Regions from separate parts of the Micromonospora sp. WMMD736 genome, predicted to be linked through region 4. Evidence: riboswitches for the same ligand, from Rfam matches in the RefSeq annotation. Region 4 holds a riboswitch; each other region holds the start of a gene.
The links. Region 4 has a riboswitch for cyclic di-AMP ahead of ACN269_RS22485 (coiled-coil domain-containing protein). Riboswitches for the same ligand answer to the same signal wherever they lie in the genome.

Region 1: it holds a riboswitch for cyclic di-AMP, as region 4 does, so the genes downstream of both, ACN269_RS20185 (NlpC/P60 family protein) here and ACN269_RS22485 (coiled-coil domain-containing protein) in region 4, are expected to answer to the same signal.
Region 2: it holds a riboswitch for cyclic di-AMP, as region 4 does, so the genes downstream of both, ACN269_RS12095 (coiled-coil domain-containing protein) here and ACN269_RS22485 (coiled-coil domain-containing protein) in region 4, are expected to answer to the same signal.
Region 3: it holds a riboswitch for cyclic di-AMP, as region 4 does, so the genes downstream of both, ACN269_RS01700 (transglycosylase family protein) here and ACN269_RS22485 (coiled-coil domain-containing protein) in region 4, are expected to answer to the same signal.

The regions. Positions count from the first base shown of each region.
Region 1 is NZ_JBMHMI010000001.1:4,490,015-4,496,636, reverse strand. It holds gene ACN269_RS20200 (zinc metalloprotease) at 1-898, shown strand, start outside; gene ACN269_RS20195 (pyridoxamine 5'-phosphate oxidase family protein) at 974-1,522, opposite strand; gene dcd (dCTP deaminase) at 1,600-2,178, shown strand; gene ACN269_RS20185 (NlpC/P60 family protein) at 2,261-3,301, opposite strand; cyclic di-AMP (ydaO/yuaA leader) riboswitch at 3,314-3,449, opposite strand; gene ACN269_RS20180 (N-acetylmuramoyl-L-alanine amidase) at 3,683-5,638, shown strand; gene ACN269_RS20175 (NlpC/P60 family protein) at 5,723-6,622, opposite strand, start outside.
Region 2 is NZ_JBMHMI010000001.1:2,820,166-2,828,000, forward strand. It holds gene ACN269_RS12075 (carbonic anhydrase) at 1-596, opposite strand, end outside; partial or broken gene ACN269_RS12080 (alpha/beta fold hydrolase) at 746-1,651, shown strand; gene ACN269_RS12085 (HelD family protein) at 1,864-3,981, shown strand; gene ACN269_RS12090 (cation diffusion facilitator family transporter) at 4,090-5,007, shown strand; cyclic di-AMP (ydaO/yuaA leader) riboswitch at 5,120-5,251, shown strand; gene ACN269_RS12095 (coiled-coil domain-containing protein) at 5,257-6,327, shown strand; gene ACN269_RS12100 (hypothetical protein) at 6,420-6,968, shown strand; gene ACN269_RS12105 (SRPBCC family protein) at 7,086-7,538, opposite strand; gene ACN269_RS12110 (PfkB family carbohydrate kinase) at 7,726-7,835, shown strand, end outside.
Region 3 is NZ_JBMHMI010000001.1:434,435-442,269, reverse strand. It holds gene ACN269_RS01730 (peptidoglycan-binding protein) at 1-734, shown strand, start outside; gene ACN269_RS01725 (glutamate synthase-related protein) at 813-2,387, shown strand; gene ACN269_RS01720 (GNAT family N-acetyltransferase) at 2,783-3,493, shown strand; gene ACN269_RS01715 (VOC family protein) at 3,563-4,000, shown strand; gene ACN269_RS01710 (DNA polymerase IV) at 4,058-4,957, shown strand; gene ACN269_RS01705 (hypothetical protein) at 5,061-5,417, shown strand; gene ACN269_RS01700 (transglycosylase family protein) at 5,493-6,158, opposite strand; cyclic di-AMP (ydaO/yuaA leader) riboswitch at 6,158-6,325, opposite strand; gene ACN269_RS01695 (peptidoglycan-binding domain-containing protein) at 6,596-7,084, shown strand; gene ACN269_RS01690 (peptidase inhibitor family I36 protein) at 7,190-7,591, opposite strand; gene ACN269_RS01685 (AfsR/SARP family transcriptional regulator) at 7,777-7,835, shown strand, end outside.
Region 4 is NZ_JBMHMI010000001.1:4,965,747-4,973,581, forward strand. It holds gene ACN269_RS22480 (carbonic anhydrase) at 1-407, shown strand, start outside; gene ACN269_RS22485 (coiled-coil domain-containing protein) at 466-1,485, opposite strand; cyclic di-AMP (ydaO/yuaA leader) riboswitch at 1,490-1,620, opposite strand; gene ACN269_RS22490 (YibE/F family protein) at 1,787-3,145, opposite strand; gene ACN269_RS22495 (copper-translocating P-type ATPase) at 3,458-5,479, shown strand; gene ACN269_RS22500 (metal-sensitive transcriptional regulator) at 5,483-5,779, opposite strand; gene ACN269_RS22505 (heavy-metal-associated domain-containing protein) at 5,873-6,082, shown strand; gene ACN269_RS22510 (hypothetical protein) at 6,097-7,035, shown strand; gene ACN269_RS22515 (heavy metal translocating P-type ATPase) at 7,048-7,835, shown strand, end outside.

The DNA.
Region 1 (6,622 bases), 480 kb from region 4:
CGTCGTCCCCGCTGCCTCGGCTTTCTCCGCAGCGCCGGGTGGCGCCTGCGCGGAGCCGGCCGACAGCCACGCCAACGCCCGGGTCAAGCCCGGCGCGGTGGCCAAGCACGACCCGAACGAGTTGACCGCCAAGCAGGTCCGCGAGCGGGACGCCGATCTCGCGGCAGCGCTGCGTGAGCGGGCCAACTTCCGGGCCGGCGCCGGTGCCACGGCGCTGGCAGCCACCGTCACCATCCCGGTCGTGGTGCACGTGATCCAGGAGAACAGCACCCGGGCCGGGGGCAACATCCCCGACTCGATGATCACCTCGCAGATCAGCGTGCTGAACCAGGCCTACGCCGGGTCGACCGGCGGTGCGGCCACCGCGTTCGCCTTCCGGCTCGACAAGATCAACCGGGTGACGAACCCGTCCTGGTACCCCATCGTCCAGGGCTCGTCCGCCGAGCGGTCGATGAAGTCGTCACTGCGGGTGGGCGGCAAGAACACGCTCAACATCTACCTCGGCGAGTTGAGCGACGACCTGCTGGGCTGGGCCACCTTCCCGCAGCGGAACCTGAGCAGCATGGACGGCGTGGTCGCGCTGAACGAGTCGCTGCCGGGCGGCACCGCCACCAACTACAACCAGGGCGACACCGGCACCCACGAGGTGGGCCACTGGCTGAACCTCTACCACACCTTCCAGGGTGGCTGCGGCGGCTCCGGCGACCAGGTCAGCGACACCCCGGCCGAGGCCTCCCCGGCGTACCAGTGCCCGACCGGACGGAACACCTGCTCGGCGACCGGCCTGGACCCGATCACCAACTTCATGGACTACACCTACGACTCGTGCATGTACCAGTTCACCGCGGGTCAGGCGAGCCGCATGCTGACCGCGTGGAACGCGTACCGCGCGGCGTAGCTCTCCTCGCGTACACCAGGTGCCGGCTCCGTCACGACGGAGCCGGCACCGGCGTTTTTCTCCCCAGGGCCGTGGTCAGGCGGCCGTGCACTGGACGTCGCGGCTGCGACGGGTCGGCCGCGTCTGCGGTACGGCGGCAGGCGCGGTCGCCGCGGGCGGAGTGTGCGGATCGAGCCAGACCTGGACGGCCGGACGCCCCACGGCGATGCCCAGGCCGTGCTGGTCACGGCGGGTCAGCATCGCCACGTCGACGGTGAACTCGAACAGCCGCCAGTCGACCCGCGGCTCCGCCCGGGCGCTCTGCGCCAGCCGCGCCACCCGGACCGGATCGGTGACCGGCCAGGCGTGACCCGCCACGTACGCCTCGTCGTCGCTCTCCTCCGGAGGGAACGAGTGCAGCGCGTACCGGCCGTCCCGTTCGAGGTCGCGGCGCTTCGGCGAGTCGATGATGAAGCAGAAGAGGCCCTCGTCGGTGATGACCGGGGAGACCGGATGGACCCGGGGCCCACCGTCGGCGCGGACCGTGGCCAGATAGCCGAAGCCCGGCCCGTACTGCTGCAGGAGAACGCGGATGCCGTCGGCGAGACGGGGCTCGTCGGCGGCGAAATCGGACCAGGAAGCCATGCGAGCATTCTATCGAACAAATGTACGAGGAGCGACCTCGACACGCTGGTCACCGCCCACCTCGCTATGGTGGTCCGATGCTGCTCTCCGACCGTGACCTGGTCTCCGAGATCAAGGCCGGCACGCTGGGCCTGGAGCCGTTCGAGCCCACCCTGGTCCAACCCTCCAGCATCGACGTACGACTCGACCGGTTGTTCCGGGTCTTCAACAACCATCTCTACACCCACATCGACCCGGCCATGCAGCAGGACGACCTGACCTCGGTGGTCGAGGTGCCGGACGGCGAGCCGTTCGTGCTGCACCCGGGGGAGTTCGTGCTCGCCTCGACGCTGGAGGTGATCTCGCTCGGCGACCAGCTCGCCGGCCGGCTGGAGGGGAAGAGCTCACTGGGCCGCCTCGGCCTGCTCACCCACTCCACCGCCGGGTTCATCGACCCGGGCTTCTCCGGGCACGTCACGCTGGAGCTGTCCAACGTGGCGAACCTGCCGATCACCCTCTGGCCCGGCATGAAGATCGGTCAGCTCTGCATCTTCCGGCTCTCGTCGCCGGCTGAGCACCCGTACGGCTCGGTGGTGTACGGGTCGCGTTACCAGGGTCAGCGGGGGCCGACGCCGAGTCGCTCCTGGCAGAACTGGCGGGCCTGGCCGACGCGTTAGCGGCCGTTCCCAGCCGAGTGCCGGACGACACAGGGCCCGCCGCGAACGGATCGCGACGGGCCCTGACTGCGTCCCGCGTCGGTCAGCCGGGGCGACCGTAGCTGTGGATGGGCCCGTCGTCGGCCCTCTTCATCTTCACCGGCACACCGGCCTGGGAGGCGTGCACCACCCAGCCGTCGCCGACGTACATGCCGACGTGGTGGATGTCGCTGTAGTAGAAGACCAGGTCGCCGGGGCGCAGGTCGCCCTTGCTGACGTTCCTGGTCACCCGGCTCTGCGCGGCGGCGTTGTGCGGAAGCGACACACCGGCCTTCGCCCAGGCGGCCAGCATCAGCCCTGAGCAGTCGTACGAGTTCGGGCCCTCGGCACCCCACACGTACGGCTTGCCGATCTGCGCGCAGGCGAACTTGACCGCGATGCCGGCACCGCCGCCCGGGTAGCTGGCCGGGCAGGGTGCGGGACGCAGCGGACCGCCGCCGCCGTTGCCGTACACCTTGAGGCGCAGCTTCTGTAGCCGGTCGATCTCCTCGTTGATCTGCTTCTTCTTCGCCGCCAACTGGGCCTCGGTGCGGGTCAGTTGGGCCACCATCTCGTCCAGCGGCGCCTTCTGCCGGGCCAGCTCGTTGCGCAGGTCGGCGACCTGACGGACGTCCTCCTGCTGGTTGTGCGCGAAGCGGTCGAGCATTTCGAGCTGACCGACCATCTCGCTCGGCGACCGGCTGCCGAGCATCGTGTTGACGGTCGACAGGTTCTCACCCATGTACGCACGGACGGCCAGCGCGCTGACCTTGTCCATCGCGGCGTCGACCTGACGCTCCAGCGGCGTGATGCGGGCGGCGAGCGCGTCGGCCTGCTTACGCTTGAGGGCCAGGTCGGCGCGGGTCGCGTTGTGCCGCTCGATGATCGGTTCGAGCTTGTTCCAGTCCTCGTCGATCTGTCGTTCGATCTCGGCGACGGACGGGTCGGCGTGGGCCACCGTGGCGCTGCCGGTCAGGACGACGGCGACGCCGACCAGGGCGGCGAGAGCGGTGGTGAAGCGGGACCAGCGTGGACGCGGCACGGTCGACGTCGGGTCGGCCGGAGCCGACCGTCCGGACGACGGCCGCGGGGCTTTAAGGGCCACCGGGTTCCGTACTCCTTCTTCCTGACCGCCTACCGGGTTAGCTGACGGGTTCGGGCGGGAAGTGGGCGCCCTACCGCAGGAACTGCGGATTCACCCCGGGGAACGTGGGTCCCCGGCTCGCTCGCGAGCGACTCGGCGGTGTCGGTCCGTTACCGCCCGGGTGGGCAGACCTGCTACCGGGCCGACGAATGACCAGAGTAGAGACGGCCGTTACCGATCCGCAACCCGTGCGGCCGTGACACTCCGTACCGATTCAAGCGGTCCATCGAGCGGAAGTGAAGGTTTCTTACTGCACGTTTTGAAGCATGGAAAGGTATTGACGCGGACTCCCGGCGGCGCGAAGGTGACCGGACCGATACCAGTTCACATGTAGGGAGTTCGATGAAACGTCCGACCCTGCTCGCCGTCGCGCTCGTCACCGCCACGGCGGCCGTACCGCTACCCGCCGGCCCGGCCGCCGCGGCCCCCGCCGCCGACCGCCAGCAGCAGTACGCCGCCGCGGCGACCGAGTACGGCGTCCCCATCGACGTGCTGCTCGGCGTCTCCTACCTGGAGTCCCGCTGGGACAGCAACGCCGGCACGCCGAGCACCAGCGGGGGCTACGGCCCGATGCACCTGACCGATGCCCGGCACGTGGCCGCCCTACCCCGACGCGGTCACCACGACGCCCCGGGGGAGGACCCGCGCGGCGACGAGTCCCGTCGCGCTCTCGCGCCGGCACCCACCACCGGAGACGCGCCGCCCAGCGCCGCGCTACAGACCGTGGACGCCGCCGCGGCGCTCACCGGCGCCACCCCCGAGGCGTTGCGCACCGACCCGACGACGAACCTCCGGGGTGGGGCGGCGCTGCTGGCCGCGTACCAACGGGAGGTCGGCGCGCCCGTCGGAGTCGGCACCGACCCGGCCACCTGGTACGGCGCGGTGGCCCGCTATGCCGGCGCGGACAGCGCCGATGCCGCGGCGGCCTTCGCCGACGAGGTCTTCACCACGATCGGCGCCGGCGAGACGCGGGTGACCGACGACGGCCAGCGGGTCACGCTGCCGGCCCGGACGGTACGACCCGAGCGGTCCTGGCTGGACCGACTGGGACTGCGGCGACTCGCCCGCCCGGACGGGTTGGAGTGCCCCCGCACCGTGTCCTGCGAGTGGATCCCGGCACCCTACGCGGCGTTCGGCGACGGCGACTACGGCAACCACGACCTGTCCGACCGGCCCGCTCGGCAGAAGATCGAGTACATCGTCATCCACGACACCGAGGCGAGCTGGGCGACCACCCTGCAACTCGTTCAGGACCCGACCTACGTGAGCTGGCACTACTCACTGCGTTCCGTGGACGGGCACATCGCCCAGCACGTCCGTACCAAGGACGTCGCCTGGCACGCGGGCAACTGGTACGTCAACGCCAAGTCGATCGGGCTGGAACACGAGGGCTTCGCCGCGCAGGGCACCTGGTACACGGAGGCGATGTACCGGACCTCGGCGAAGCTCGTGCGGCACCTCGCGCTACGGCTGGGCATCCCGCTGGACCGCCAGCACATCATCGGCCACGACAACGTGCCCGGCACCACCGCGTCGACGGTCCGCGGGATGCACTGGGACCCGGGGCCCTACTGGGACTGGACGCACTACTTCGACCTGCTGCACGCCCCACGGCTGGACACCGGCACCCCGGCCACCGGGCTGGTCCGCATCGACCCCGACTACGCGACCAACCAGCCGGCGTTCACCGGGTGCGTCACTCCGGGGACACCGTGCGCGCCGCGCGGCTCCTCGTCGGTGGTCCTGCGTACCGCGCCGTCGGCGGACGCGCCGCTGGTCAACGACATCGCGCTGCGCCCCGACGGCACCCCGAACACGATGGACGTGTCGGACCACGGGGCCCGCGCGTCCGCCGGCCAGACGTACGCGCTGGCCGGTCGACAGGGCGACTGGACGGCAATCTGGTACCTCGGGCAGCGGGCGTGGTTCCACAACCCGGCGTCCGCGCCGACGGCCACCTGGACCGTCGGCACGGTGGTCACCCCGAAACCCGGCCGGGCCACCATCCCGGTCTACGGCCGGGCGTACCCGGAGCAGGCCGCCTACCCGGCCGGCGTGCCGTACCAGGCGATCTCACCGTTGCAGTACACCCTCGCCGCCGGCCAGCGGTACGCCGTCGGCGCGGTGCTGCCCGGCGAGTACTACCGGGCCAGCACGTTCGACGGCTCCTCGCCCGGCGACTGGACGGTGATCCGGGGGCAAAACCGGTACGTCCAGATCCAGTTCGGCCACCGCGTCATGTACGTCGACCTCGCCGACGTACAGCTCCTGCCATCCCCGGTGGGCGCACCACGCTGAGAAAACCGGTCGGCGCACCGCGCTGCGGAAACACGACGGCCCCCGGTCGAGGTGACCGGGGGCCGTCGTCGTGCGTGGTGGGGATCAGCCAGGTCGGCGGAACCCGGCGACCGGCATCGTGTTGATGCTGGACACCTGCACCGGTTTGCCGGCGCGTGGCGCGTGCACCATCTGGTTGTTGCCCAGATACAGCCCGACGTGACTCAGGCCGGAGTAGAAGAAGACCAGGTCACCGGCGCGGGCGTCGGCGCGCGAGACGGCCTTGCCCTCGTTCCACTGATCACCCGTGTGGTGGGTGAGGTAGATCCCGGCCGACTTGTAGGCGTACTGGGTCAGGCCCGAGCAGTCGAACGCGTTCGGACCGACGGCACCCCAGACGTACGGGTCACCGACCTGCTGGCAGGCGGTCTTGATCGCCTTCTGCGCCGCCACGGAGACCACACCGTTGATGGTCGGGCAACCGGCGGTCTTGACCGTCGTCTTCGGCATCGACGCTTCGAGCTTCTTGATCTCGGCGTCGATCTGCTTCTTCTTCGCCGCCAGGTCGTTCTGCTGCTTGGTCTGGGTGGCGATCAGCGCGTCCAGCTTCTGCTTCTCGCCGTCGTACTTGGCCCGGACCGCCAGCACACCCTCGACCTGCTTGCGCTCCTGGGCGGCGAGCCGGTCGAGGAGGGTGAGCTGCTCGGTGAGCGTGTCCGGCTTGGCGCTGACCAGCAGTGCGCCGATCTCCTGCGAGGGGCCGGACATGTAGTAGCGGGAAGCGAGGTCACCAACGCGGTTGAGGGCCAGCTCGCTCTGCAGGGCGAGCGGCTCGATCTTCTTCTGCAGCGCGGCGGACTTGCTCTTGTTGACCTTCAGCTGCGCCCGCACCTTGTTGTACTGCTCGATCGTGGGCTCCAACTGCTCCCACTTCTTGTCGATCTGCGCCTCGATCTCGTCGACGGTCGGCTCGGCCTGCGCGGGCACGGCGAGCATCCCGGCACC
Region 2 (7,835 bases), 2.1 Mb from region 4:
TCGCCGGTACGCAGGTCGTAGAGGCCGCCGACCACCGCGACCCGACCGGCGGCGACCGCCTCGGCCAGCAGGTCGTCCTCGCGCAGCGTGTGGACCGTACGCCGGACGTGCCGGCGGACCGTGAGGGCGAGCACGGCCGGGTCGTCGAGCCCCACCTCGGTGACCGCCGGGGCGATCTCGTCGACCAGGTGGTCCAGCGAGCCGCCCGGCCGCTCCCCCGTACGCAGCGCGTCCACGGTGGCGCCCACCGCCCCGCACCGCTCATGGCCGAGCACCAGCACCAGCGGCACGCCGAGCTGGCCGACCACGAACTCGATGGATCCGCGCACCGCGCGGTCCAGCACGTGCCCGCCCGTGCGGATCACACAGATCGCCCCGAAGGTCTGGTCGAAGATCGCCTCCAGCGGCACCCGCGAGTCGATGCAGCCGAGCACCACCGCGTACGGCTGCTGGTCGCCGGAGGCGGCCGCCGCGGCCGTGACGTCGTGACCGTGCACGGGTTGGCCGCTGACGAACCGCCGGTTGCCGGCGAGCAGTTCGGCGAGCGCGGCGCGCGGCGTACCGCCGGCCTGCCGCCCCTGCCCCGCCACCTTCATGCCGTCCAGCCTGGCCCGCCGCGGTACGACCACGGGCGAGGTCGGGAATGTTCGCTCGGACGCGATTGGCGTGGTGTCCCGGGGGGTAGCCGGTGTTACCACCGGGTAATCCGGTGCGGGTGCGGCCGGGGCGGCCCTGGGAGGTGGCGATGCCGGAGCGGTTCGAAGTCGGTATGCCCGACGGCGTACGGCTGCACGTCGAGACCACCGGTCCCGCGGACGCCCCGGTGACGGCGGTCCTGCTGCACGGCTGGACGCTGGACGGGCGCAGCTGGCACCGGCAGCTCGACGCGCTCACGTCGTCCTTCGGCGAATCGGTGCGGGTGGTCACCTACGACGCGCGGGGCCACGGCCGGTCGAGCTGCATGGCGCTGCCCACGGCCACCCTGGCCCAACTCGGCGACGACCTGGCCACCGTCCTCGACGCGGTCGCGCCGAGCGGTCGGGTGGTCCTGGTCGGGCACTCGATGGGCGGCATGACGATCATGGAGTACGCGCACCGCCACCGGCAGCACTTCGCCGCGCGTACGGCCGGCCTGGTCTTCGTCTCGACCACCGCCGAGGGGCACACGCACACCGTGTACGGGCTCTCGCCACGCATCGCCCGACTGATCCGGCTCGCCGAGACGACCGGCGCCGGCGTGCTGGCCCGCTGCGGCTCCTGGCGAGCCCCCCGGGCGCTGCTCAACGCGCTGCGACCGAGCATCCGGTGGATGCTCTTCGGCGACCGTTGCGATCCCTCCGACATCCGGTTGGTCACGTCGGCGGTGGCCCGCGCCTCGCTGCGCTCGATCGGCGGTTTCCGCGCCTCGATCGGCGCCCAGCACCGCCTGGACACCCTCGCCGCCCTCGCGCACCTGCCGGCCGCCGCCCTGGTCGGTGACCGGGACCGGCTGACCCCGCCGCCGTGCGCCGAGTCGATCGCCGCCGTCCTGCCGGCCACCGAGCTGACCGTCTGCCCGGGCGCCGGCCACATGCTGATGATGGAGCGTCCGATTGAGGTGAACGCGGCCCTGAACGGCGTCCTGGGCCGGGTGTTCGCCGCAGCGCCGCCGCCGGCCGCCGGGCCGAGCGCCGCACTGCCGGCGCGCGCGGCCGGCCTGAGCGCCGCGCCGCCGCCGGACGGGCAGGTCGTGAGCACCGTCGCGGCGGGTCGCTGAGCACGTTCGCGCACCTCGGGCGCGGCGGGCCGGGCGGGGGGCCGTACCCTTCTGCGGTTGGCCCGCGCGGTTCGCGCCGCTTGCCGGCGACATCGAAGGAGCGTGCGTTGACCGACCAGACCGCCCTGGAGCAGGAGATCGCCGTCGAGCAACGGCACCTCGACCGGGTGTACGCCCGACTGGCCGAGCTGCGGCAGTCGGCGGTGCGCGCCGAGCGGGACGGCTACCGGATGGCGCGGGTGGGCACGTTCGGCGCGCTCGTCGAACGCGACGCGATGGTCTTCCACGCGGCACAGCGGCGGCACACCCTCGACGCCGAGCACGAGGGGCTGGTCTTCGGCCGCCTGGACCTGCGGGACCGGCAGGTGCTGCACGTCGGGCGGCTCGGCATCCGGGACGAGGACGCAACCACGCTGGTCGTCGACTGGCGGGCGCCGGCCGCGTCGGCGTTCTACCAGGCCACCCCCGCGCAGCCGCTGGGCGTGGTGCGCCGCCGTACCATTCAGTCGCAGCGCGAGCGGGTCACCCGCATCGAGGACGACCTGCTCGATCCGGAGGCCGCCCCGGAGGGGATGACGGTCGTCGGTGACGGCGCGCTGCTGGCCACCCTCTCCCGGGCCACCGGCCGGGGCATGCGCGACATCGTGGCGACCATCCAGCGGGAGCAGGACGAGGCGATCCGATCGCCCGGCTCCGGAGTGACGATCGTCGCGGGCGGCCCGGGCACCGGCAAGACGGCGGTCGCCCTGCACCGGGCGGCCTTCCTGCTCTACTCCGACCGCAGCCGGTACGCCGGTGGCGGCATCCTGGTGGTCGGGCCGTCGACCGTCTTCGTCGAGTACATCGCGTCGGTGCTGCCGTCGCTCGGTGAGGAGACGGCGACCCTGCACTCGCTGGGCACCCTGTTCCCGGGGATGACGGCCACCCGCACCGATCCGCCCGAGGTGGCGGCGGTGAAGGGCTCGCTGCGCATGCGCCGGGTGCTGGAACGGGCGGCCCGCGACGCGGCCCCGGGGGCTCCCGGCGAGCTGCGGCTGCTCTACCGGGGCGGGCTGCTGCGGTTGGACCGCCGCGAGCTGGACGCGATCCGGGACCGCGCGCTGCACCGGGGCGCCCGGCGCAACGAGGTGCGCCGGGCCGGCTTCGACGGTGTCTTCGCCGCGCTGTGGGCGCAGGCCCGGCGGGTGAACATCGGCCGGCTGCCCGAGCAGCGGGCCTTCGAGGACGAGATCGCGGAGCGGCCGGAGTTCCGGGAGTTCCTCAAGGCCTGGTGGCCGCGTCTGCACCCCCGGCACGTGCTCGGCTGGCTGGCCCGACCGGATCGGCTGCGCCGGTACGCCGGCGGGATCCTCTCCGGCGCGGAGATCCGGCTGCTCGGCGCGGCGTACCAGAGTCTGGACAGCGAGGGCCTGACCATCGCGGACGTGGCGCTGCTCGACGAGCTGGACGCGCTGCTCGGCAAGCCGGTGAAACCGGCGCGGGCCCGGCGCGACCCGTTCCAGCTCGCGGGCGGCGTCCGTGAGCTGAGCACCGCGGCCGACCGGCAGCGGGCCGCCCGCGCGGCGGCCCGGGAGCGGCCGGAGGACTACCGGGAGTACGCGCACGTGGTGGTCGACGAGGCGCAGGACGTCTCGCCGATGCAGTGGCGGATGATCGGTCGCCGTGGCCGGTTGGCCTCGTGGACGGTGGTGGGCGATCCGGCGCAGACCGCCTGGACGGGTGACCCCGAGGAGCTGACCCGCTCCCGCGACCAGGCGCTGGGCCGGCGCAAACGGCACGAGTTCACGCTCACCACCAACTACCGCAACTCGGCGGAGATCTTCGCGGTGGCGGCGGCGGAGATCCGCCGGCTCTACCCGGACCTGTCCCTGCCGACGGCCGTCCGCTCCACCGGCGTCGACCCGGTCGAGCTGGTCGTGCCGCCCGCCGGGCTCGAGGCCGCGGTCGTGCAGGCGGCCACCGGCCTGCTGGGCGAGGTCGACGGCACGGTCGGGGTGATCACGCCGGTCACCCGCCGCGACGAGGTCGCCGGTTGGCTCGCCGCGCTCGGCGCGGCGCGCTTGCAGGTGGTGACCAGCCTGGAGGCCAAGGGCATGGAGTACGACGGAGTCGTGCTGGTCGCTCCGGGCGAGATCCGGGCCGATCCGGGCTCCGGCGTCCGCACGCTCTACGTGGCGCTCTCCCGCGCCACCCAGCGCCTCACCACCGTCGACCCGACCGGCTGACCGTCGCGTTGGCGCCGCCCATGGGCGGACCCTCGCCCTACACTTGCACACATAGCGATGTGAGCATACATTTGACCGGGTCCGGTGCGGCGTCGGAGGGTGGGTTTCGTGGGAGCAGGACATGACCACCACCACGGGTCGGTCGCCAACGCCGCCCACCAGCATCGGGGACGGCTCTGGGCGGCCTTCGGACTGCTCGCCACCCTGATGGTGGTCGAGGCGGTCGCCGCCTTCCACACCGGCTCTCTGGCCCTGCTGTCCGACGCCGGGCACATGTTCACCGACGTGCTCGGCATCGGCATGGCGCTCGCCGCGATCACCGCCACCCGGCGGGCCACCGGCGACCCGCAGCGCACCTTCGGGCTCTACCGCCTCGAAGTGCTCGCCGCGCTGGCCAACGCCGTCCTGCTCTCCGGCGTGGCGGTCTACGTGGTGATCGAGGCGATCGGCCGGTTCGGCGACCCGCACCAGGTGCTGAGCGGTCCGATGCTCACGGTGGCCGTCCTCGGGCTGCTCGCGAACGTGGTCGCCTTCGGGCTGCTGCGCGCCGGCGCCAAGGAGAGCATCAACCTCCAGGGCGCCTACCTCGAGGTGCTGGGCGACCTGCTCGGCTCGCTCGGCGTCATCGGCGCGGCGCTGCTCATCGCGGTCACCGACTGGTGGTGGGCCGACCCGCTGGTCGCGGTCGCCATCGGCGTGTTCATCCTGCCGCGCACCTGGCGGCTGGGACGCGCCGCCGTACGCATCCTCGTGCAGGCCGCCCCGGAACACCTCCAGGTCACCGCCGTGCACGACCGACTGGCCGCCGTGCCCGGCGTGGTCGAGGTGCACGACCTGCACGTCTGGACGCTCACCTCGGGCATGGAGGTGGCCTCCGCGCACCTGACCATGGCGCCCGGCGCGGAGGTCGGGGCGGTGCTCACCGCGGCGCGTACCGCCCTGCGGGACGACTTCCGCATCGAGCACGCCACGCTTCAGATCGAGCCCGGGGCCGCACCGGGCGTCTGCGGTTCCGTCGAGTGGTGAGAGTGCTACTCCGTCACGCCACACGCACCGTCCGTCACATCGGCTGCACAGACCCCAGCAGCACCGGTAGGCTCTGTCCCGGCCACCACCCGGCGGCGCCTCCCGGCGCCGGTGGCGGCCGTCGCCTAATCGCCCGACAGGGCGAACCGGGGAACCACGTTCCTGGGGTGCATCCGCGTCAGCGGTAGGGATCTTCCGTCCCGAACCCGTCAGCTAACCCGGTCGGCGGCTGACGGAAGGACATGCGTAGTGGCACCAGCACGACCTCTGGCCGCCCGACTGGCGGCACTGATCGTCATGATGGTCACCCTCGGCGTCGCGATCCCGGTCGGCGCCGCCACCGCCGCTCCCCCCGGCGGCCTGCGGGCCGCGCTGGCACCGGACGGTGACGAGGAGGGCGGCACCCCGGCGCTCCGGGCCCAGCTCGAGGCGGCCAGCAAGGGCTACCTGGACGCGAAGCGCGCCCTGGACACCTCCGTCCAGCGGCAGCAACAGCTCGCGGTCAAGCTCAAGACCACCGAGGCCGAGATGACCGTCCGCAACGGCAAGGTCGGCGAGATCGCCGGCGTGGCGTACCGCACCGGTCGACTCAGCACGGTCTCGGCTCTGCTCAACAGCAACACCCCCGAGGGGTTCATGGACCGGGCGGCCGCCCTCGACGTGGTGGCCGCCAACGAGGACCGGGTGCTGCGCGACCTGCACGCCACCCGGGACGAGGCGAACCGCACCCGCGTCGCCCTCGACGGCGAGATCCGGGAGCAGCGTAAGCAGGTCGAGGTGATGGCCAAGCGCAAGGAGCAGGCTGAACGGGCCCTGACCGTCGCCAACGACAAGGCACGCACCGCCACCACCGCCGACACCGGCTCCAACCGCGGCACCTCCACCGCCAACGCCCAGCCCGCCCCCCGCAACTCCGACGGCTCCTGGCCGTCCGAGTCGTGCAGCATCAACGACCCCACCCCGGCCAGCGGCTGCATCACCCCCCGCACCCTGCACGCGCTCAACCAGGCCAAGGCCGCCGGCTTCACCCGGTACGTCTCCTGTCACCGCAACGGCGGCTCAGGCGAGCACCCCAAGGGCCGGGCCTGCGATTTCGCCGCGCAGAAGGGTGGCTTCGGCGGGGTCGCCACCGGCGGCGACAAGACGTACGGCAACAACCTGGCGGCGTACTTCATCCGCAACGCCGACCGGCTCGCGGTGCTCTACGTGATCTGGTTCAAGCAGATCTGGCTGCCCAGCAGCGGCTGGAAGGCGTACAGCGGGGGCAACGGCGACCCGTCCAGCGACCACACCAACCACGTGCACCTGTCGGTGTACTGACCCGGCCGACGTCCGGGGTACGTCAGCGGGCGTACCCCGGACGTCGTCGGCGGTCGGACGACGACGCCGGGACGGGCCGGGAGCATTCGGGTATGCCGCGAATCGCGCCCACCGCCCGCAAGGCCCTGCTCACCCTGCACCTGGTCACCTCCCTCGGCTGGCTCGGGGCCGACCTGGTGCTGCTCACCCTCGGCATCGCGGCCCAGCGCGGGGCTGACCCGGCCGTGGTCTACCCCGTCGCCGGGCTCGTCGGCACCGTGCTCTTCGCGCCGCTGAGCGTGCTCGTGTGGCTCGTCGGTGTCGCCAGCGCGCTGCTCACCCCCTGGGGCCTGCTGCGCTACCGGTGGGTGGTGGTCAAGCTGGTGATCACGACGGTGATGGTCGGGCTGGTGCTGTTCCTGCTCACCCCGAAGCTGCGGCACGCCGGCGCGCTGGGTGCCGCCCTACCCACGCGGGAGCGCGCCGACCTGGTGATCGCGCCCGCGGTGTCGACCAGCCTCATGATCATCGCGACGGTGCTGTCGACGTACAAGCCCTGGGGACGCCGACCTGCGCGAGCCCGCCGCCCCAGGGCCGCACACGCCACGACGCACCCTTCTCCCGCCGGCAGCACCGGGCGCGATCGCGCGCCGACGCGATGACCAACGCCGTCGCTGTCGCGATCACGCCGCCGGTCTCCGAGGTACGAGCCTGATCACCACGGCCACGAGCGGCCGGGCCGGGCGGGGTCGATCAACTGCCCCCGGCGGGCCGGGCGATCAGGGCGCCCGGGTGTCGAGGGCCGCGCCGAGGCGCGCGGCCAGGGCGAGGTGGGCGGCGCGGGCCTGACGGAAGGCGTACCGGAACAGGGGCGTCGGCGCGCGCAGGGTGATGTCGACGTCGATGCGGACCAGTCCGTCCGGCTCGGCGCGCAGCCGAGTGTGGTTGCGGACCGTGGTGGCCGGCCACTGACGGGCCACGGTGATGATCTCGTTCGGCTCGCTGACCAGCACGTCCGCGTGGTAGGTGGTGCGGAAGCGCAGCGGACCGGCGACCAGCCTGTCGTTGATCGTGTAGCTGGCGCGGGCGCCCGGGCGGGGCGGCACCTCGCGGACCCGCACGATCAGGGGGTGCAACTCACCCTGCCGGGTCAGGTCGCTCAACAGCGCCGCAGCCTCGGCGAGTGAGCAGCGGGCCTGGACGGTGTAGCTGAAGGTATCGCTGCTGAGCACACCGTCTCCCGACGTCGCTGGTCGCACGATCGTCCCGTACGCCCGCCCGGCCTGGCAACGGCCGGACGGACACCGTGCGTTGTGCCGCCATTTGCGCAGCGTTGCCACTACGGTCGGCTGATGGACAATCACCGGTTGTGACGAAAGGTGGCTACGTGAACGGTGACGACCGGTGAGCGGGCACGTGATGGTCTTCGCGCCGACGCCGCAGCTGACGGTGACGGTGGACCAACCGAACGACCAGCCCGAGCTGCACCTGCACCCCGGCGGTCAGGGCGTCTGGCAGGCCCGCATGGT
Region 3 (7,835 bases), 4.5 Mb from region 4:
TCGAGGCCGGCGACCGGCAGATGACCGCGGCCCACTGCCCGGGTGAGAACGGTCGGGCCATCGGCATCGAGAACGAGGGCACCTACGTCACCGAGACCCCGCCGCAGGCGCTGACCGACTCGCTGGTCAAGCTCTGCGTGGCGATCTGCCGACAGTACGGCCTGCACGCGTACGACATCTTCGGCCACTGGGACTTCCGCACGACCGACTGCCCGGGCGCGGCCTTCTACCGGCAGTTCCCGGAGCTGCGGCGGCGCGTGCACGCCACCCTCGGCACCCCGCTCGGTGACGTGCCGGCCCGCCGCTGGCCCGACCTGTGGCGGTTCGTCAACTCGCCGTCGGTCCGGGTGGTGCAGCACCTGTTGGCCTTCCGCGGCTACGCCGTGACGGTCAGCGGCACGTTCGACGCCGCGACGGTGGCCGCCGTGCAGGACTGGCAGGCCCGCAACGGCATCGCCGTGGACGTGGACGCCACACTGACGACGCCCACCTGGGAGACCCTGGCGCCGGAGTTGGACCAGCACGCCGTCGGCGCGCCCGTCACGGCCGTCCAGGAGATCCTCGCGACCAAGGGGTACGCCGTCACCGCCACCGGGGCGTACGACCACGCCACCCGCCGGGCGGTGCAGGACGTACAGGCGCTGCACGGGCTGCCCCGCGACGGCAAGCTCAGCACGAGCACCTGGTGCGTGCTCGTCGGCGGCATGGTCCGCCAGTCGTTCAAACGCCACTGATGTGCGGCCCGGAGGCGGCCCGGGTCAGCCCGCGCCGCCTCCGGTTTGGCCGACCGTCCGTGCGGAAAGATTGCGGGCATGACCTGGGCCCGTCGAGCCGTACCCACCGTTGCCGCCGCTGTCGCGGCCCTCGCCGCGCGCGACCTGATCCAGCGCGACCACGCGCTGCTGCGCAACTTCCCGGTGCTGGGCCGCGCCCGGTACCTGCTGGAGGCGATCGGGCCGGAGTTGCGGCAGTACATCGTGGCGGGCAACAACGAGGAGCGCCCGTTCACCCGGGACCAGCGCCGCTGGGTGTACGCGTCCGCCAAGCAGGAGAACAATTACTTCGGCTTCGGTACGGACAACGACATCGAGTTCACGCCCGGGTACCCGATCATCAAGCACCGCACGTTCGGCCGGGCCGTGCCTCCGTCGTCGCCGACGGCCGGGCACGACGTCCGACTGCCGTGCGCGAAGGTGCTCGGCGCGGCCCGGGGTCGGGCACGCGCGTTCCGGCCGGGTTCGGTGGTCAACATCTCCGGGATGAGCTTCGGCTCGCTCTCCGGCAATGCCATCACCGCGTTGAACAAGGGCGCCGCCCTCGCCGGATGCCTGCAGAACACCGGCGAGGGAGGCCTGTCGCCGTACCACCGCAACGGCGGTGAGCTGGTCTTCCAGCTCGGTACGGCGTACTTCGGCTGCCGCGACGAACACGGCCGGTTCAGCCTCGACCGGCTCAAGGACCTCGTGGCCGGCGCTCCCGTGCGCGCCTTGGAGATCAAGCTGAGCCAGGGGGCGAAGCCGAGCCTCGGCGGCCTGCTCCCCGGAGCGAAGGTGTCCGCCGAGATCGCGGCGACCAGGGGCATCCCGGCCGGGCGGGACTGCGTGAGCCCTTCGCGGCATGCCGAGTTCTCCGACTGCGACAGCCTGCTGGACTGGGTGGAGCTGCTGGCCGCGGAGACGGGCCTGCCGGTGGGCATCAAGTCGGCGGTCGGCGACCTGGGCTTCTGGCAGGAGCTGGCCGGCCTGATGCGCGACACGGGCCGGGGCGTCGACTTCGTGACGGTCGACGGCGGCGAAGGCGGCACCGGCGCCGCGCCGCTGATCTTCACCGATTCGGTGTCGCTCCCCTTCCAACAGGGCTTCTCCCGGGTCTACAAGGTCTTCGCGGAGCACGACCTGCACGAGCGGGTGGTGTTCGTCGGCAGCGGCAAGCTCGGGCTGCCGGACAACGCCGTGGTGGCGTTCGCCCTCGGCTGCGACATGGTCAACGTGGGCCGGGAGGCGATGCTGTCGATCGGCTGCATCCAGGCGCAGAAGTGCCACACCGACACCTGTCCCACCGGTGTGGCGACACAGAACGCGTGGCTGGCCCGGGGCCTCGACCCGACGCTCAAGTCCGTCCGGGCGGCCAACTACCTGGCGACCCTGCGTCGCGACCTGACCAAGGTCGCCGAGGCCTGCGGCGTGGAACACCCCGGCCTGATCGGCACGGACGCCGTGGAGATCCTGGACGGCCGCACCGGCTCCACCCCACTGCACGAGGTGTACGGGTACCAGCCACACTGGGGCCTGCCCTCCCCCGCCGACCAGCAGGAGATCATCCGGCTGATGACCCCGGAGGCGCCCCAGGGCGGCAGCGCCCCGCCGTCACCCACCGCCGTCGGCTGATCCCGCCCACGACCCACCGCCCGCCGCCACGACCCACCGACGCGCGGCCCCACCGCCGCGCGGCCCCACCGCCGCGCGGCCCCACCGCCGCGCGGCCCCACCGCCCGCAGCCCGCAGCCCACCGCCACCGTCCAGGACCCACGGCCCGCCGCCAGCGCCACGGCCCACCCCCAAAGGGCCCACCGCCCCGCCGCCCGCCCGCACACAGCTCAAAGAGCTTGATGCCTGTGAGTCATCAAGATGACTCACAGGCATCAAGCTCTTCGTGGTGGGTCCGTCCCGAGCCCGCTGCGGTGCCGTCCGACGCCGCCCGGAGGAGCGGGTCCCCGCCCGGTCGTCCGCTGGCGTGCGAATAACTCGTGGAGCCACGCGCCCGACGTGCCTATGGTGTCGCGATGCTGATCAGACGCGAGACGTCCGCCGATGTCGACGCCATCCGTGCCGTGCACGCCGCGGCCTTCGCCGCCGCCGACCACGGCCCTGCCGACGAACCGGACCACGATCCGGGCCGCGATCCGGGCCGCGATCCGGGCCGCGATCCGGGCCGCGATCCGGACCACGAGACGGACCACGGGTCGGACCACGACCCCGGCGCCGAGACGGGCCACCGTTCGGAGCACGGGCCCCGCACCGACTCCGCCGAGAGCAGCGACGGCGGTCGCGACGGTCGCTTGCCGGTCGAGGCCACGCTGGTCGACGCGCTGCGTGCGGACGACGGGTGGCTGCCCGCGTACTCCCTGGTGGCGACCGATGCCGACGGCCTGGTGGTGGGTCATGTGGTGGCCACCCGCGCCCGCGTGGCGGGTGCGCCGGTGGCGTTGGGACTTGGGCCGCTCGGCGTGCTGCCCGGCTGGCAGCGGCGCGGCGTCGGCAGCGCCCTGATGCACGCGGTCCTCGGTGCCGCCGACGCCCGCGACGAACCGCTCGTGGTGTTGCTCGGGCATCCCGGGTACTACCCGCGTTTCGGGTTCCGGCCGGCGGTCGAACTGGGGGTCACCCCGCCGCAGCCGTGGGGCCCGCAGTACTTCATGGCCCGCCCGCTGACCGCGTGGCACGAGTCCATCCGGGGCGAGTTCCGCTACGCCCGCCCCTTCGACGACCTGTGACCCGATCCTGTCGGTCCATCGCGAGAGGATGGCGACATGACCGACCAGACCGGAAACGAGGAGACGGCCATGGCCCGTGAGGTGCAGATAACGTTCGACGCCGCCGACCCGGCCGCCCTGTCGGCGTTCTGGGCCGACACCCTCGGCTACGAGTTGCAGGGACCGCCGGGCGGCTTCGACTCGTGGGAGGCCGCGTTGGACGCGATGGGTGTGCCGCCGGAGCGCCGCAACGACGCGTCGGCGGTGGTCGACCCTGCCGGGGAGGGGCCACGTCTGTTCTTCCAGCGCGTGCCGGAGGGCAAGCAGGCGAAGAATCGCGTCCACCTCGACGTGCGGGCCGCGCCCGGGCTGACCGGCGACGACCGGATGGCGGCCCTGGAGGCGGAGGCCGACCGACTCGTCGCCCGGGGTGCCACGCGGCTCGCCCGACACGAGCCCGCTCCCCCGCTCGGCGCCGGCCACCTCGTGATGGCAGACCCGGAGGGCAACGAGTTCTGCCTCGACTGAGCGGGCGTTCTCCCAGCTCACTGCCGTTACGATCGGCCGCCATGCGAACATGTGTACGTGTCGTACGGCGCCCACATCCTGCACGCCGACCTGGACGCCTTCTACGCGTCGGTCGAGCAGCGTGACGACCCGCGCCTGCGCGGGCGGCCGGTGATCGTCGGCGGTGGCGTGGTGCTGGCCGCCAGCTACGAGGCGAAGGCGCGGGGTGTGCGCAGCGCCATGGGCGGTCAGCAGGCCCGACGGCTCTGCCCGGACGCCATCGTGGTGCCGCCCCGGATGTCGGCGTACACGCAGGCCAGCCGGCTCTGGGGGGTCGGTCCGGTCACCGCCGCGAAGCTGCGGGAACGCCGGATCCGTACCGTCGCGGACGTGGCCCGGCTCGGCGAGGCCGCGCTGGTGTCCCTGCTCGGAGCGGGCGCCGGCCGGCACCTGCACGCTCTCGCCCACAACCGCGATCCCCGGGCGGTGCAGGTGGGCCGTCGCCGGGGCTCGATGGGCGCGCAGCACGCGTTGGGGCGTACCCCCCATGCACCGGAGGAGTTGGACGCCATCCTGGCCAGCCTGGTCGACCGGGTCACCCGACGGATGCGGGCGGCCGGACGATCCGGACGCACCGTGGTGCTGCGGCTACGCTTCGGCGACTACACCCGCGTCACCCGCTCGCACACCGTACGCAAGGCGACCGCGGACACCACCGGGCTGCTCGCCGCCGCCCGGACGCTGCTGCGGGCCGCCCTGCCGGAGATCGAACGACGTGGTGTCACCCTGCTCGGCGTCTCGGTGGGCAACCTGGACGACAACCCGGTGCAGCCGGAGCTGCCGTTCCAGGCCGACACCGGGGCCGACCTGGACGCCGCCGTGGACGCGGTCCGCGACCGCTTCGGCTCGACGGCGCTGACCCGGGCGGTGCTGCTCGGCCGCGCTCCCGGGGTCGAGATGCCACTATTGCCGGACTAGAGCGTCCCGGTTGCTGCGACCGGAGACACATCACAGCAGGTCGGCGGTTTAGCCGACCGCACGCAGGTGAAGTCTTGAGGGGAAAGCCTGACGAGGGGGGCCCATGTCCGACGAGACCAGCAACCGACCGAGCCGTCGCGCCGAACGCCCGGACGACGTGACCGACCCGCTGCTCTGGCAGCTCGCGGTCGACGTGCTCGACGCCCACGAGGCCGACGACGAGGGTCGCTGCCGCAACCTCCAGTGTGCCGGCCAGTCCTGGCCGTGTGCGGCGCGTACGACCGCCGAGCAGTCGGTGCGACTGGCCCGCAGCACCCCCGACTCGGTCGAGATGACCATCGACGGTGGCGGGGCCGGCACCGGTTGGCCGGCCGAGGCGGCCGCGCCGGCGCAGCGCTGGGGCTGGAACAGCGACCCGATGGCCCGCCGCGAGGGGCGGACGGCCGCCTCGGCGGCGTGACCCGTCAGACGAGCACAGCGCCAGACGAACGAACGCTCGGCCGGTGACCCGGCCGAGCGTTCGTCTGTGCATCTGTCAGAGAGCGAGCCGCTGCCCCGGGAAGATCAGGCCCGGGTCCGCGCCAATCAGCTGACGGTTGCGCTCGTACAGGGCCTGCCAGCCGCCGCTGCGGGGGTGCCGCTCGGCGATCTCCGACAGGGTGTCCCCCGGCGCGACCACGTACGTGTCGCCGCTGGCTGCCGGGGTGGTCCGCTCATGACTGCGGGTAGCCGGCTGGTCGCCGTGCGACGACCGGTCCTTGCTGGAGGTGGACGTCGACTTGGAGCTCGACGTGGTCGACGACTTCCCGGTGGACTTCGTCGAGGAACCGCCCGACGACCCGCCCTTGCGGCCGCAGGTCGGCCATGCGCCGATGCCCTGCCCGTCGAGCACCTTCTCGGCGATCGCGATCTGCTCGCCACGGCTGGCCAGATCCGCGCGGGCGGCGTACTTCGTGCCGCCGTAGCCGGCCCAGGTGCCCTGGGAGAACTGCAACCCGCCGTAGTAGCCGTTCCCGGTGTTGATCTTCCAGTTGCCGCCGGACTCGCACTGGGCGATCGCGTCCCAGTTAACACCGGCCTGGGCCGGGGCAGCCGGGCCGAAGAGGGCGACGGCGCCGGTGACCGCGCCGACCGCCAGGGTGCCGACGGCGACGCGGCGGGTGGTGACCCGTCGATGACGGGGGGTGTACGCAGACGTCATGGATCGTTCCTCCACGCCGACGAGGTGAGCTGTCGGGTTCGGGCCGAGGAGCCCGGCCGCGCGTTGGCGGCTTCACCCCGAGGTGACATGCACCGAGGAACCTGGGTCCCCCGCTCCTGCCCGGGTTCTGTTTCCGACGACCGGGGGCAGGATTTGGCGTTGCCGGTCGCGGCGTCCACGGTGGCGGACCCGACCGACGGTAGGCACGGTCACGGACGGTCGCCCACCGCTTGTGAAGTTGTTCACCGGCTCACGCGGGGCGCTCCGACCAGCGGTTGCGGACGACGCCAACCTGTGCACCGACCATGATGGACCGTTTCCGATCAGGTCGGCCGCCACGGGTGGAATTGACGTTCGGGCAGGAAACCGTAGACAGCCGGTCGCGATGCTCTAGAGCGCATCGGGTCCATCCCGGACCCCGCACCCAGGAGGAACCCATGGCACTCCAGCAGAGTCGCACCGGCCGCCGCCGCGCCGCGGCCACCCTCGTCGCCGTACTGGCCGGCGTGGGCCTGACCCTGTCCACGCCGGCCGCCGCACAGGCGGCCAGCCCGTGCACCAGCCTGACCTTCTACCGGGTCGGCGGCTACCCGGGCGGGGCGGATATGCACGTGCCGACCGTCGGCTGGCAGACCGGGAACAAGAGCTGCTACCTCAGCTACGGCCACTCGAACTCGGCAGTGCTGGTGTTGCAGGAGGCGCTGAACAACTGCTACTCGCGGTCGCTCACCCTCGACGGCAACTACGGGTCGAAGACCCGCGAGGCCGTCCGGTACGCCCAGCACAAGATCAACGAAGACATCGTGTACGCGAACATCGCCGAGGACGGCGAGTACGGCCCGCAGACCCGCGCGTACATGGGCTTCGCGATCTTCGGGGTCAACGGCGGCCCGGTCATCCCCAACGTCTGCTACTACCCGGGCTGAACGCCAGCCACGGCGCCGGCCGGAGTCCCCGTGACTCCGGCCGGCGCCGCGGTGCCCCCACGGGTGCGGCTGCGCTGGTGAGCCCCGTCCAGCGCAGCCGACGGATCAGCAGACCCGGACCGCCTCGATCCGCTTGTTCCAGGTCCCCCCGATCGCGGCCGAGTCGTACGCCAGGTTCGCCCGGTAGCCGTAGGCGTGCTGGTAGCCGAGCAGGCCGGTGGCGTTGGCGTTGTCCCAGAAGGTGGAGACGGTGCCGGACGGCCGGTTGTTGATGATCGACTGAGTCTGGTTGCGGAAGTACGAGGGCAGCGTGACGTCCTTACACCAGTTGTACGGCCCGTCGAGCAGGAAGATGTCGCCGCTGAAGTTGGCCCCGGAGTACAGGCAGAGCAGACCCGACGGGCAGGCGTAGTTGGCTTGGGCCGGGCTCGGGGCGACGCCGAGTGTGGCGCCGACGGCGACCACGCCGAGCAGCGCCGACGTGAGCCTTCGCAGAGCAGTTCGCACGATGATGACCTCCGGTGTCGTCACGACCGGAACCGGCCGTGAGTCGAGTTGCTGACATCACGTTGATCGATGTCCTTGTGCCAACGATGATCTGCGCGGAAGGTCGACGAATTCCTGCCGGAACCTCAATCCGGCTGTCGCGGGGGTGCCGGTGGGGCGACCGGCGGTACAGCGGATGGCGGATCATGGAGATTCGGATCCTCGGGCCGGTCGAGGTCTGGGCGGACGGCCGTCCGGTCGAGGC
Region 4 (7,835 bases):
AGGTGCTGGGCAGCGTCGAGTACGCGGTGGCTGTGCTCGGTACTCCACTCGTGGTGGTGCTCGGCCACGACTCCTGCGGTGCCGTGCAGGCGGCCCGCGAATCGGCGGCCACCGGCGTCGCGCCCCCGGGGCATCTCCCGGCGGTGGTCGACGCGGTGCTGCCCAGCCTGCGACGCGCCACGGCCGAGGGCGTGCACGACATCGACGGCATCGTCGACATCCACATCGCGCAGACCGTCGAGACGCTGCTCGGGCAGTCGCCCCTGCTGGCCGACGAGGTGGCGCGGGGGCGGTGCGCGGTGGTCGGGATGTCGTACCGGCTCGCCGCCGGGGTGGTGCGACCCGTGACCCCCGTACCGACCGGTGCTCCCACGGGCGACGAGCCGGCCGCGACCGCCGCCGCCTGAACCACCGAGGGCCGCCCCGCCGGACGGCGGGACGGCCCTCGTACTGCTGGGCGTCGGATCAGAGCAGCGACATGTGTACGTGGTCGGTGTGGTTCGACGGCCCGCTGTACGACTTCCAGCCGGTCGCCGGGAACCAGATCTGCCGGTTCCAGATCACGTAGTAGATGCCGAGCCGGTCCGCGTTGCGGATGAGGAACGCGGCCACGTTGTTGCCGTACATCCGGGTGTCGTCGTTGTGCCACGGGCTGAAGCCGCTCTTCTGCAACGACCAGTCACAGGCGCGACCCTTGGGGTGCTCGTACGGTCCACCGTTGCGGTGGCAGCCCACGAACCGGTTGAACCCGGCCCGCTTGACCTCCTTGTACGCGTGCAGGGTGCGCGGCGTGACGCAGCCGGAGGTGGTCGGGTCGTCCTCGCTGCACGACTGCGGCTTCCAGTCGCCGTCGGCGGTGCGACCCGGGCCGATCCGGGCGACCGGCGAGGTGGCGTCGACCAGGCCACCGGTGAAGCCCTTACCGCCGACCAGGGCGAGAGACTTCTCCGCGTCGCGCTTGTCCTTCGCCATCAGCGCGGTCTGCTTCTGCTGCTCGCGTACCTCCGCGTCGAGCGACAGCTTGGCCTGCTCGGCGCGGGACTTCACGGCGTTGACCTCGGCGAGCTTCTTCCCGTTGACCATGTTCATCTCGTCGAGGGCCGCCGCCCGCTGGACGAACGAGTCCGGGGCGTCGCTCTCCAGCAGCATCGCCATCGCGCCGATTCGCCCGGTCCGGTACGACTGGGCGGCGATCTGCGCGACCTGCGGCTCCAGCGCGGCCAGGTCGGCCTTGGCCCGCTCGACCTCGGCTGCCAGTTCGAGCTGCCGCTTCTTCGACTTGTCCAGTTTGGACTTGGCCGCCACGTAGTCCCGGTTCGTCTGCTCGATGACGTCGGTGATCAGTGTGGGCTCGTCGCTGTCCTCGTGCCCGGAGGGTGTGGGGGGCGTCGGGGCGGCGTGGGCCGGGAGGGGCCCGGCGAGCACGCTCAGCGCAGCAAGCACGGCCACCACAGGTGTCAACCAGCGGCGTAGGGGTGCCGTCACAATCTTCCCTTCCGTCGACCGCCGACCGGGTTAGCTGACGGGTTCGGGGCGGAAGAGGCCCCTACCGCTGTCGCGGATTCACCCCACGTGCCTGGGTCCCCGGCTCGCCGGTTGGCGATTGGGCGGTGGCACCGCAGGCGCCGCTGCGCGCCTTCGTCGGTGACCGGCAGCGAGGTTACCCGAGAGTCCACCGCCTGAGCTACGTCCTGATGCCGACTAAAAGCGTCATTTCGCCATGGCGTTGAGTGACCAGTGACGCGGTTCTCAGGGCGGGTGCCCGATCCGGTCACGCTGAGGAGTGTCACCATGCCGTATCCGTGCTCCTGTTCGGCTCTGGCCACCCGGTGGTGGCGGTGGATGGGGGTGCGTCCCGCTGCGGGTCGGGCCCGTCGGCCCGACCCGTCGGCGGGGAACTCAGAGCGGCCAACGCCTCCGTGCGATCCGCGCGTGGGCGCGGTGGCGGGGCGTCCGCGTCCGGCGTGGCCGACGATCCGGCCGCGGTCACCACCGCGGCCAGCCCGGTGGTGAGGGGTACGGCGGCGATCAGGCCGAGTGTGGCGACCGCGCTGCGGACGATCTCCTGTGCGAGGAACTCGCTGGTCAGGATCTGCCCGATGGGACGCGAGTCGGCGGTGAGCAGAAGCAGCAGCGGCAGTGACGCGCCCGCGTACGCCAGCACGATGGTGTTGACCGTGGAGGCGATGTGTGCCCGGCCCACCCGGGTGGCCGCCCGGTAGAGCTGTCGTCGAGTCAGCCCGGGGTTGGCGTGCGCCAGCTCGGTGACGGTGGCGGCCTGGGTGACGGTCACGTCGTCGAGCACCCCGAGTGAGCCGATGATGATCCCGGCGAGCAACAGGCCGCGCAGGTCCACATCGGTCTGGAGCATGGAGAGGGTGGTGGCGTCCTCGCTGCCGAAGCCGGTGAGCTGGGTGGTGGCCGTGGCGACGGCCGCGAGCACGCCGGTGAGCACCAGGCTGCCCAGGGTGCCGAGGACCGCGACGGAGGTCTGCGCGGTCACTCCGTGTGTCAGGTAGAGCACCACGAACATGATCAGTGCCGCGCCGACCACCGCCACCAGCAGTGGTGACCGGCCCGCGCCGATGGCCGGCAACACGAAGGTGAGCAGGATGGCGAAGCTGGCGGCCAGGCCGGCGAGCGCGGCCAGGCCCCGCCACCGGCCGAACGCCACGATGGCGGCGGCGAAGACCACCACGAGCCACACCAGCGGCGTACCGCGCTGGTGCTCGGCGATGTTCCAGGTGCTGGTGGTGGGATCGGTCGGGTCGGTCAGCTCGACCAGGACGACCTCGTCGCCCACCTCGACGCGCGGCGCGCCGGGCCCGGCGGGGATGGGCGTGCTCACCTGCCCGCCGGCTTCTGGACCGTCGTCGACGCGGACGTCCACCGTGCCGCACGGCCCGCCGGTCGGCGTGCCCTCCGGGCCGGTCACGGGTGGGCATGGTTCGGTCACCACCCGGGTCACCGTGCCGTGGTGGCGCGGCGTGTCCGCGCCGCCGCCGCTCGCCGGCGCGCCGTCGCGTGGCCACAGCACCACGGCGGCGACGACGGTGGCCACGAAGAGCGGCACCACCGTCGCGACGAGGATCCGTCGTACCCGGGGCGGGGCGGGCCGAGCGGAATGACTGTGGTCGGAACCCAATGCGAGACTCCCAACGATCCGGTGCGGGGTACGTGCCGGCGGCCTGTGCGGTTCAGTTCCGCCGGACGAACCCGGGCAGGAGCGCGTCGGCTCGCCGCCTGACGATCCGGCAATTACGGAGAGTGATGAAGCGACCCGGTCGGCGCGGTACGGGGCCGCGCCGTGGCGGCGCCGTCGCCCGTCTCGGCGGCGGGATCCGATGGGTCATCGCTGGACGATGCTAACCAGCGCGACGGGGTGTCGCAGGTCGTGCGGACGTGTCGGGGGAGTCGAACCGCTGACACTGCCCCGGGCGCGCGGGATGGTGGAGTCATGCCTGAGCCATCCACAGCCCACCGGCAGCACGACAAGCACGCGGGGCACGACCCGGCCATGTTCCGTCGCCGGTTCTGGGTCTGCCTGGTGCTCACCGTGCCGGTGGTGTTGACCAGTCACCTGGTGGTGGACCGGCTCGGGCTCCGGCTGGACGTGCCGGGTCGCTCCTGGGTGGGGCCGGTGCTCGGTTCGGTGGTGTTCCTCTGGGGTGGCTGGCCGTTCCTGGTCGGCGCGGTACGCGAGGTGCGGGACCGCGCGCCCGGCATGATGCTGCTGGTCGCGATGGCGATCACCGTGGCGTACACGGCGTCGCTGGCGACCAGCCTGGGCGTCTTCGACCTGGACTTCTGGTGGGAGCTGGCGGCCCTGGTCACCATCATGCTGCTCGGGCACTGGCAGGAGATGAAGGCCATCGGGCAGGCCCGCGGGGCACTCGCGGCACTGGCGGCGCTGCTGCCCGACGAGGCCGAACGGGTCGCGGCGGACGGGCGGGTCGAGCGCGTACCGGTCGACGGGCTGCGGGTCGACGACGTGGTGCTGGTCCGACCCGGGGGCCGGGTGCCGGCCGACGGCCGGGTCGTCGACGGTGACGCGGAGTTGGACGAATCGATGATCACGGGCGAGTCGCGTCCGGTCGCCCGGTCGACGGGCGATCGGGTGGTGGCCGGCACGGTCGCCACCGATTCGGCGATCCGGGTCCGGGTCGAGGCGCTTGGCGACGAGACCGCGCTCGCGGGCATCCAGCGCATGGTCGCGCAGGCGCAGCGCTCGGGTGGACAGGCCCAACTGCTCGCCGACCGGTTCGCTGCCGCGCTGTTCTACGTGGCCACCGGTACCGCCGTGCTCACCCTGGTGGTCTGGACCGCGCTCGGTGAGCCCGACCAGGCGGTGGTGCGTACCGTCACCGTTCTGGTGATCGCCTGCCCGCACGCGCTCGGGCTGGCAATTCCGCTCGTCGTCGCGCTCTCCACGGCGCTGGCGGCGCGGAGCGGGATCCTGGTCAAGGACCGGCTCGCGTTGGAGCGGATGCGGACCGTCGACGCCGTGTTGTTCGACAAGACCGGCACGCTGACCCGGGGCGAGCACGCGGTCACCGATCTGGTGACGGCCCCTGGCGTGAGCCGCGACGAGGCGGTGCGGATCACCGCCGGTGTCGAGTCCGACAGCGAGCACCCGATGGCCCGGGCGATCGTGGCCGCGGCCGGGCCGGGTGGTCCGGCCCGGGCAGCCGGCTTCCGCTCGCTGCCGGGCCGCGGGGTGCGGGCCACCGTCGACGGTACGGAGTACGCGGTGGGCGGGCCGGCCCTGCTGGGTGAGCGGGGTGGACCGCTGCCGGACGAGATGCGGGAGGCGACCGGTGGCTGGTCGGCACGCGGCGCCGTGGTGCTGTATCTCCTGCGGTTGCCGGACACGGTGCTCGCGGCGTTCGCGCTCACCGACGCGGTACGCCCGGAGGCCCGCGAGGCCATCGCCGAGCTGCGAGCGGAAGGCGTCCGCACCATCGCCATGATCACCGGCGATGCGCGGCCGGTGGCCGAGTCGGTCGCCGCCGACCTCGGCTTCCGTGGCGGTATGGACGAGGTCTTCGCCGAGGTGCTGCCGGCCGACAAGGACAGCCGGGTGGCGGAACTCCAGCGGCGTGGGTTGACCGTGGCGATGGTCGGTGACGGGGTGAACGACGCTCCGGCGTTGGCCCGTGCCGACGTGGGCATCGCGATCGGGGCGGGCACCGACGTGGCGATCGAGTCGGCCGGGGTCGTGCTGGCGTCGTCCGACCCGCGCGGCGTCGGGGCCGTGGTCCGGCTCTCCCGGGCGTCGTACCGCAAGATGCGGCAGAACCTGGCCTGGGCGGCGGGCTACAACGTGGTGGCGCTGCCGCTGGCGGCGGGGGTGCTCGCCGGGGCCGGGGTGGCGCTGAGCCCGGCGGTGGCGGCGGTGCTGATGTCCGCGTCCACCATCGTGGTGGCGCTCAACGCGCAGTTGCTACGCCGGGTACGGCTCGACCCGGAGCGGACGTGACCCTCAGCCGCGCTTCATGAGCCGGCCGACGGCCGCCATCATCTCGCTGGCCATCTCGTCGGCTCGGCCCTCGGCCGCCCCCTCGTGCATGCAGTGCCGGGCGTGCCCGTCGAGCAGGCCCAGGGCCACCTTGTCGAGCGCGGCCTGGATCGCGGAGATCTGGGTGAGCACGTCGATGCAGTAGCGGTCCTCGTCGACCATCTTCTCGATCCCCCGGACCTGCCCCTCCACGCGGCGGAGCCGCGCGAGCAGTTGGTCCTTGCTGGCGGTGTACCCGCGGATCGGGGTGGGTGCGGTCATGGCGACGAGGATAGCGTACCCCAGGGGGGTATGGTAACCTCCGTTCCCGTCAGATACCCCCACCGGGTACCGGTACCACGAGAGGAGCCTCCGATGGTCGAGACGACGTACCAGGTTCAGGGCATGACCTGCGGGCACTGTGTCAGCGCGGTCAGCGCCGAGGTGGGCGCGATCGAGGGCGTACGCGACGTGCGGGTCGACCTCGCCACCGGTCAGGTCACCGTCAGCAGCGAGCAGCCCGTCGACACCGAGGTCGTGCGGGCGGCGGTCGACGAGGCCGGCTACGACCTCGTCGAGGCGTGAGCGGAGGGCCCGGCATGACCACGGTGACCAGGCTGGGCGCGTTCGCCCTCGGTCTCGCGGCGGTCTTCGGTGCGGCGTACGGGGTCGGTCGGGTGGTCGATCCGGCCGACCCGGTCGCGCAGAGCCGGCCGGACGTCGTCCGCACCCCGGGCCCCGCCACGAGCGACGAGGCGGCCGACCTCGTCCCCGGTGGGCTGCTCGTCTCCGACCGGGGCTACACCCTCCAACCGGTCACCGCGCCGCCGGGCGAGTTCGCCTTCCGGATCGACGGGCCGGACGGCCAGCCGGTCACCAGGTACGACGTCGCGCACGACAAGCGGATGCACCTGATAGTCGCCCGACGGGACCTGTCCGGCTTCCGGCACGTGCACCCCGATCTGGCCCCGGACGGCACCTGGCGGGTCGCCACCCCGCTTGCCGGTGCCGGGCAGTGGCGGGCGTTCGCCGACTTCACCCCGACCGGCGGCGAGCCGTTGACCCTCGGCGTGGACGTGGCCGTCCCCGGCGAGCTGACCGAGCGGGCGCTGCCCGCCCCGGCGACCAGCACCACGGTCGACGGTTACACGGTCACCCTGACCGGTACGCCGCAGCCGGGCCGCACGTCGGCGCTCACCCTGACCGTGAGCCGGGGCGGGCAGCCGGTCACCGACCTGGAGCCCTACCTGGGTGCGTACGGGCACCTGGTGGCGCTGCGTCGGGGTGACCTGGCGTACCTGCACGTGCACCCGGACGGCACGCCCGGCGACGGACGCACCCCGCCCGGCCCCGCCGTCACCTTCCACGCCGAGGTGCCCTCGGCCGGCACCTACCGGCTCTACCTCGACTTCCGGCACGGCGGGCGGGTGCACACCGCCGAGTTCACGATCGTGGCGGGCGCTGCCCCGGCCGCGGCGGGCGAGCCGACACCGACCGGGAGCGCCGACCACGGCACCCCCGGGCATGGGCACAACTGACGGGACCGGACGATGACCACCACCAGCAGACCGCTGCCCGAGGCGCCGAACCGGATCGAACTGGCGATCGGGGGGATGACCTGCGCCGCGTGCGCCGCGCGGGTCGAGAAGAAGCTCAACCGGATGGACGGGGTGAGCGCCACCGTCAACTACGCCACCGAGAAGGCGACCGTCCGGTACGCCGACGAGGTCACCCCGGACGACCTGATCGAGACCGTCCAGAAGACCGGCTACACGGCGGCCCTGCCGACGCCGCCGACCGCGGAGGCGCAGGTAGAGGACCCGCTGCGCGGTCCGCGTACCCGGCTGTGGGTCTCGGCGATCCTGAGCGTGCCGGTGGTCCTGCTGGCCATGGTGCCACCCTGGCAGTTCGACTACTGGCAGTGGCTCTCGCTGACCCTGGCCGCCCCGGTGGTCGTCTGGGGTGGGCTGCCGTTCCACCGGGCGGCCTGGACCAACCTGCGGCACGGCGCGGCCACCATGGACACGCTGGTCTCGCTCGGCACGCTCGCCGCGTTCGGCTGGTCGCTCTGGGCGCTCTTCCTCGGTGACGCCGGCATGCCCGGGATGACGCACCCGTTCCGCTTCGCCATCACCCGCAGCGACGGGGCCGGCAACATCTACCTGGAGGCCGCCGCCGGGGTCACCGTGTTCATCCTGGCCGGTCGCTACTTCGAGGCCCGGTCCAAGCGGACCGCTGGCGCGGCCCTGCGCGCCCTTCTCGACCTCGGCGCGAAGGAGGTGGCGGTGCTGCGGGACGGGGTGGAGACCCTGGTCCCGGTGGACCGGCTCGCCATCGG